DNA from 2 places in the Acidovorax sp. FW305-C-20-28 genome. Region 1 is predicted to be linked to the other one. Evidence: riboswitches for the same ligand, from Rfam matches in the RefSeq annotation. Region 1 holds a riboswitch; the other holds the start of a gene.
The links. Region 1 has a riboswitch for thiamine pyrophosphate ahead of thiC (phosphomethylpyrimidine synthase ThiC). Riboswitches for the same ligand answer to the same signal wherever they lie in the genome.
Positions count from the first base shown of each region.

Region 2: it holds a riboswitch for thiamine pyrophosphate, as region 1 does, so the genes downstream of both, AC3WOH_RS13140 (purine-cytosine permease family protein) here and thiC (phosphomethylpyrimidine synthase ThiC) in region 1, are expected to answer to the same signal.

Region 1 covers NZ_JBYSYM010000002.1:322,800-326,205, forward strand. Annotated here, with positions in the region: gene lpxC (UDP-3-O-acyl-N-acetylglucosamine deacetylase) at 77-1,000, shown strand; gene AC3WOH_RS04775 (hypothetical protein) at 1,013-1,186, shown strand; TPP riboswitch at 1,218-1,345, shown strand; gene thiC (phosphomethylpyrimidine synthase ThiC) at 1,479-3,374, shown strand.
Region 2 covers NZ_JBYSYM010000009.1:191,795-195,200, reverse strand. Annotated here, with positions in the region: gene AC3WOH_RS13150 (TFIIB-type zinc ribbon-containing protein) at 67-624, shown strand; gene AC3WOH_RS13145 (hypothetical protein) at 650-1,216, opposite strand; TPP riboswitch at 1,400-1,507, shown strand; gene AC3WOH_RS13140 (purine-cytosine permease family protein) at 1,609-2,892, shown strand; gene AC3WOH_RS13135 (SMI1/KNR4 family protein) at 2,920-3,406, opposite strand, start outside.

The DNA.
Region 1 (3,406 bases):
GGGCCCCTTTTCCATGGGCCTGGGCGCGGTGGTCCTATTGCCAGCGGGGTTGGGCCTGCCCTTTTACAATCGGGGCATGCTCCAGCAACGCACCCTCAAGACCTTGACCCGCGCCGTCGGCGTGGGGCTGCACAGTGGCCAGCGGGTCGAGCTGACCCTGCGGCCGGCCCAGCCCGACACCGGCATCGTGTTCCGCCGGGTCGACCTGCCGCAGCCGGTGGATATTCCGATCCGCGCCGATGCGGTGACCGATACGCGCCTCGCATCGACCATCGGGGTGGGCAGCGCCAAGGTGCATACCGTGGAGCACCTGATGTCGGCCTGCGCCGGTCTGGGGCTGGACAACCTGTATGTGGACATCACGGCCGAAGAGGTGCCCATTCTCGATGGGTCGTCGTCGTCCTTCGTGTTCCTGCTGCAGAGCGCGGGCATCGAGCTGCAGAATGCGCCCAAGCGCTTCATCCGCATCAAGCGGCCCGTGGAAGTGCGCGAGGGCAGTGGGGCCCAGGCCAAGTGGGCGCGCCTGACGCCCTACCATGGCTACAAGCTGAGCTTCGAGATCGATTTCGACCACCCTGCGGTGGATTCCACCGGCCAGCGCGTGGAGTTCGACCTGGGGTCGGGCAACTACAGCCGCGACATCGCACGTGCGCGCACCTTCGGCTTCACGCGCGACGTGGAGATGATGCGCTCCAACGGCCTGGCCCTGGGTGGGGGGCTGGACAACGCCATCGTGATGGACGACTACAAGGTGCTCAACAGCGACGGACTGCGCTACGACGACGAGTTCGTCAAGCACAAGATCCTCGACGCCATGGGCGACCTGTACATCATCGGCCGGCCTCTGCTGGCCGCCTACAGCGCGTTCCGCTCGGGCCATGCGATGAACAACCTGCTGCTGCGCGAGCTGCTCTCGCAGCCCGATGCCTGGGAAGAAGTCACCTTCGAGGACGAGCGCCAGGCACCGCGCGGCTTCGCGCAACCTGCGCGCGCCTGGTAAGCCGGCGGCCCCATGCTGCTGTTTCGCTGGGTCGTCATGGCGCTGCTGCTGGCGGCTGCCGTGTCCTTCGCCTTCTATGCAGGCACGGGCCAGCCGCACTACAAGCGCTGGGGGCTTGTCGTGCTCAAGTGGACGGTCATCGCCGCGGTGTTCTTCTTCGCCGTGGTGATCATCGGGCGCATCTGAAACGCCGCCACAGGGCGGTGTGGCTATACTGGCGCCTGCTCCGGGGTGTGCGAAAGCGCTGAGATGCAAAGGGCCTGATGGTGGATCCGTCAGGCGGCCTGCGAACCCGACGAACTTGATCCGGTTCATACCGGCGGAAGAAGAGCCGACCTTCATGCCTGCGCGCGCACGCCTTTTTTTCGGCTGCCTGGGTGGAGCATGCCGTTCATGCGCCATGCCCTGGCGCGTGCGCGGGGCGCCAGGTCCATTCCGGAGCACATCCCTTTGCCACCGGAACCTGGAGACCTGCCCCATGAATGCACCCGATCCCCTTGCCCGCGAACAATTCGCCGAGCTGCTGGCCGCAACGCGCGAGCCCTTTCCGGCCTCGCGCAAGGCCTACCTGCCTGGCCACCTGCACACCGATCTGCGCGTGCCCGTGCGCGACATCGCGCTGACCAACGGCGAGCAGGTCAGCGTCTACGACACTTCGGGCCCCTACACCGACCCCGAGGCCGTGATCGATGTGCGCCGTGGCCTGGCCAGCGTGCGCGGCGGCTGGATCGCCGGCCGTGGCGATACCGAGGCCTACGAAGGCCGTGCGCCTCTGGCGCTCGACGACGGCCAAAAGAGCGAGGATGCCGTGCGCCTGGCCCAACTGCGCGCCGAGGCCGCGGCCCTGCAGCGCCAACCCCTGCGCGCGCGCAGTGGCGCCAACGTGACGCAGATGCACTATGCGAAGAGGGGCATCATCACGCCCGAGATGGAGTACGTGGCCCTGCGCGAGAACGGCAAGCGTGAGTGGATGGCGCAGTACCAAGCCGATGCAGGCCGTGAACGGCGCCTGGCAGGCAACCCCATGGGCGCCAGCATTCCGCGGGTCATCACGCCGGAGTTCGTGCGCGACGAGGTGGCGCGCGGGCGCGCCATCATCCCCGCCAACATCAACCACCCCGAGGTGGAGCCCATGGCCATCGGGCGCAACTTCCTCGTGAAGATCAACGCCAACATCGGCAATTCGGCCGTCACCTCCAGCATCGAGGAAGAGGTCGAAAAGCTGGTCTGGGCCATCCGCTGGGGCGCCGACAACGTGATGGACCTGTCCACCGGCAAGAACATCCACACCACGCGCGACTGGATCGTGCGCAACAGCCCCGTGCCCATCGGCACCGTGCCCATCTACCAGGCGCTGGAGAAGGTGGGGGGCATCGCCGAGGACCTGACCTGGGCGATCTTCCGCGACACGCTGATCGAGCAGGCCGAGCAGGGCGTGGACTACTTCACCATCCATGCCGGCGTGCGCCTGGCCTACATCCACCTCACGGCGGCGCGGCGCACGGGCATCGTCTCGCGGGGCGGCTCCATCATGGCCAAGTGGTGCATGGCGCACCACCGCGAAAGCTTCCTGTACGAGCACTTCGAGGACATCTGCGACATCATGAAGGCCTACGACGTGTCCTTCAGCCTGGGCGACGGCCTGCGCCCGGGCTGCGCCTCGGACGCCAACGACGAGGCCCAGTTCGCCGAGCTGCACACCCTGGGCGAGCTCACGCAGACCGCCTGGAAGCACGACGTGCAGACCATGATCGAAGGCCCGGGCCATGTGCCCATGCACATGATCCAGGCCAACATGACCGAGCAGCTCAAGACCTGCCACGAGGCGCCGTTCTACACCCTGGGCCCGCTGACCATCGACATCGCGCCGGGCTATGACCACATCGCCTCGGCCATCGGCGCGGCCATGATCGGCTGGATGGGCACGGCCATGCTGTGCTACGTGACGCCCAAGGAGCACCTGGGCCTGCCCGACCGCGACGACGTCAAGCAGGGCATCATCGCTTACAAGATCGCCGCGCACGCGGCCGACGTGGCCAAGGGCCACCCCGGTGCCCGGGCGCGCGACGACGCGCTGAGCCAGGCGCGCTTCGACTTCCGCTGGCAGGACCAGTTCAACCTCGGCCTGGACCCGGAGACGGCCCAGGAGTACCACGACGAGACCCTGCCCAAGGACAGTGCCAAGGTGGCGCATTTCTGTTCGATGTGCGGTCCCAAGTTCTGCTCCATGAAGATCACGCAGGAAGTGCGCGATTTCGCGGCCAGCAAGGGGCTGGCCGAAGGGCAGGCGCTGGTTTCCGGCATGCAGGACAAGGCGGCGGAATTCCAGCGCACCGGGGGGCAGCTGTACGTCCCCTTGACGCCGGTCAAATAAGCACGGCTACTGCCCCCGCAGTTCCGCTGCTG
Region 2 (3,406 bases), on a different contig from region 1:
CACAACTCTCTACCGAAGAGGCGGGACAGCGATGCTAAATTCGACAGCGACCTTCAAGGACCCCATGTGCAGCTATTGAAACTCTCGTGCGCCAACTGTTCGGCCCCTCTCGAAATTGAAGGGGATCTGGAGCGCTTCGCATGCAGTTACTGCGGAACCGAGCAGATCGTCAAACGTTCAGGTGGGGTGGTTTGGCTAAAGAAGATCGAAACCGCCATCCGGGATGTACAACAGGGCACGGACCGCACAGCGGCGGAGCTGGCACTGGTGCGGCTGGAGCGCGAGCTGGAAGCAGCCCAGAAAAGCAAGGCAGAGCTGATACGTGAAGCCCAGACAAAGCGCAACCTGGCCCAGGTAGGACGGTTGATGCAGTGCCTTATCCCATTCGTGGCTGTGCTCCTGATAGGCCCTTTGATCATCCTGCTGCTCGATGAATCGTTCAACGGCTCGTCCATCTTTGTCTGGCTTGTGGCTTGTGTGGCTGTCCCAGCGCTCGCTTTCCAGTCGATCAAGGTGCTCCCCATCGATATTCAGCCGGCACTGACCGAGATCGACGCGCGAATCGCGCAAATACAGGAGCGCATTGAGATGAACCGTAGCATTCTGGATGCACCGCCGGCCTGACGGTGTACTGCGGCCATGAACGCCATCAAGTCGGCAGCGTATCCAGAATGCGCCGGTTCGCTTTGATGTGCTCCCGGACCTTGTCGATCTTCTCATCCAAGTGCTCCGTCTCTTGCACCAGATCGATTTTCGGCAGCTTGGTCTCCCGATAGACCAGGGCCGGGGTCCCGATCGCTACGATCCAAAAAACCACGATCTTCAAGATCTCGCCCAGTGTGGACTTCGGCTCGATCGGGCTCACAAAGATCGCCCAGAGGATCACGACGACGAACGTGGCGATGATTGCCATGGTGTGCCTGCCGGTTTTGGCATGCTCCACCCGCAACTGCACCCGATGCACTATCTGTGCCCTCTGGCTCATGAGCTCATCGAGTTCACGGGTCAAGCGCGGCATGGCCAGTTCCGCGGCCGTCCGATCCGTGCCCCTCTGCACTGCGTTGATCGCCGTCTCCAGCTTGCGTGTGGACACCACCCCGCCCGAGTGCTCGACGATCTGCGCCGTTCCGCAGTAGCTGCAGGTGAATCGCTCCAGATCCGCACGCACCTCCAGCGGCGCAGAGCAGTTTGCACAAGACAAGGTCAACAACTGCACGACCATCCCCTCCTTTGAATCGACCGAATCTACCATCGGTGACCGAATGTAAAAGCCCCCAAATGTCGCAGGGGCCCGAATGAAGTGCAGGCGACCTGCGCGTCCTCGGCATACCCGCCACGCTTTCGCGCCGCCCGGCCCGCCACGGCGCGGGCCGCTTTTTTTGTTTCTGGCGATAGAATCGCGGCCAGCTAGGGGTGCCGAAGCCGGGTAACAACCGGTCGAGGCTGAGAGAGTCCCTTTGAACCTGATTGAGATCATCCTCGCGCAGGGAAGCAGTCCGCATACGCCATACCTGGCGCCCTGCCCTCGCGGCTGGTGCGTTGGGGTCCAGCCAGTACGCTGCCGACCCTGCTCTGTCGTCCATTGTCTGAACGGAGAGCCCGACCACCATGTCCGCACATGTTTCCACGACCACCCCTGCCAACGAGGCGCTGGCCCCGGTCAGCCCCGAGCGCCGCGTCTTCCAGTGGCACGACCATGCCTCGCTCTGGTTCAGCCTGGGCGTGGGCCTGCTGGTCATGCAGGTGGGCAGCTACCTCATGCCGGCATTGGGCACCAAAGAGGCATTGATCGCCATCGTCGCCGGCTCCATCGTGGGTGCCGGCCTGTTGGGCTGGGTGGCCAAGCTCGGTTGCGACAGCGGGCTGGCGAGCGCGGGGCTGATGCACGCGGTCTACGGCCGCACGTTTGCCGGCCTGCCCATCATCCTGAACATCGTGCAGCTCGTGGGCTGGGGCACGTTCGAGCTGGTGGTGATGAGCGAGGCCACGGTGGCCATCGGCCGCCAGGCGGGCAGCATGGCCGGCGGGCAATGGCCGGTATTGGCCACGCTGCTGTGGGGCGGCGTGGTGGTGCTGCTGATCAGCGCATCGATGGTGCAGCTGGTACGCAAGCTGATCGCGCGCGTGGCGCTGCCGCTGGTAGTGCTGTCGCTGCTGTGGCTGAGCTGGCAGTTTCTCTCGCTGGCCAACGCGCAGGGCTTTGCGCAGTTGTGGAATCGACCCGGCACCGGCGGCATGGGCGTGCTGCCCGCGCTGGACCTGGTGATCGCCATGCCGATCTCGTGGCTGCCGCTGGTGGCCGACTATGCGCGCCATGGCAAGAGCGGCAACTCGGCGCTGCGCGGCACCTGGCTGGGCTATGCGCTGGCCAATATATGGTGCTATACGCTGGGCGTGCTGGTGGCGCTGACCTTGCCCAGCAAGGACCTGGTGCAGGCCCTGCTGCTGGCCCAGGGCGGGCTGATCGCGCTGTCACTGATCCTGATCGACGAAGTGGACAATGCCTACGGCGACACCTACTCGGGCGCTGTATCGGCCCACAGCCTGCTGCCACGCTGGGGCGTGCGCCGCTGGGGCGTGGTGATGGCCGTGGCCTGCACGGCCCTCGCACTGGTGCTGCCCATGCACAGCCTGGAACCCTTTTTGCTGTTGCTCAGCTCGGTGTTCGTGCCGCTGTTCGGCGTGATCCTGGGCCGCCTGGCCTTTGGCACCGATGCACCGGCGCTGCTGGCACGCGTCCCCCAGGTGAACTGGCTGCCCGTGGGCCTCTGGCTGCTGGGCATTGCGGTCTACCACGTGGCGCCGCTGGTGCTGCCGGGCGCAGGCTCGGCGCTGCCGGCGCTGGCCTTCAGCTTTGGGGCGGCCTGGGCCACACGCCCCAGGGCCGCTTGAGGCTGGCTGCGCCGCCAGGGGCGGCGCTTACCAGTGGTTTTCCGCCAGCCGACGGCCCAGCTCTGCAGTGCACTTGCGGATGCGGGGTTCCAGCAGGTCGTCCAGGGACAGGGTCACGGTGCCAACGTGGTGGTACAGCTCGTTCCACTCGCGCTCCCCGGTATCGTGGCCATAGACCAACGGGAAGAAGCTACCGTTGCGGTGGAATGCCAGGAAGGTGGTGTCGCCATGGCCATAGCTGTGGCTGACCTCGCCGAACAGCACCATGTCCTCGCGCAGAGGCCTGAGTTGCTCGGGTGGCAGGTGGTTGTCGAACTCGGCCGGCGATCCATAGGTGGTCAGGCCGCCATAAAGGAAAGGCCATTCGGGGCGCTTGCTGCTGTACTGGCCGGGCGGGCGGATCAATTCCTCGATCGGCGGAATGCGCACGCTGCAGTAGCGGTATTCCTCGAAGACGTCGAATCCGCCGTGGTTCAGGTACAGCGCCTTGAGCGGGCCGGGCAGCGCAAAGCCG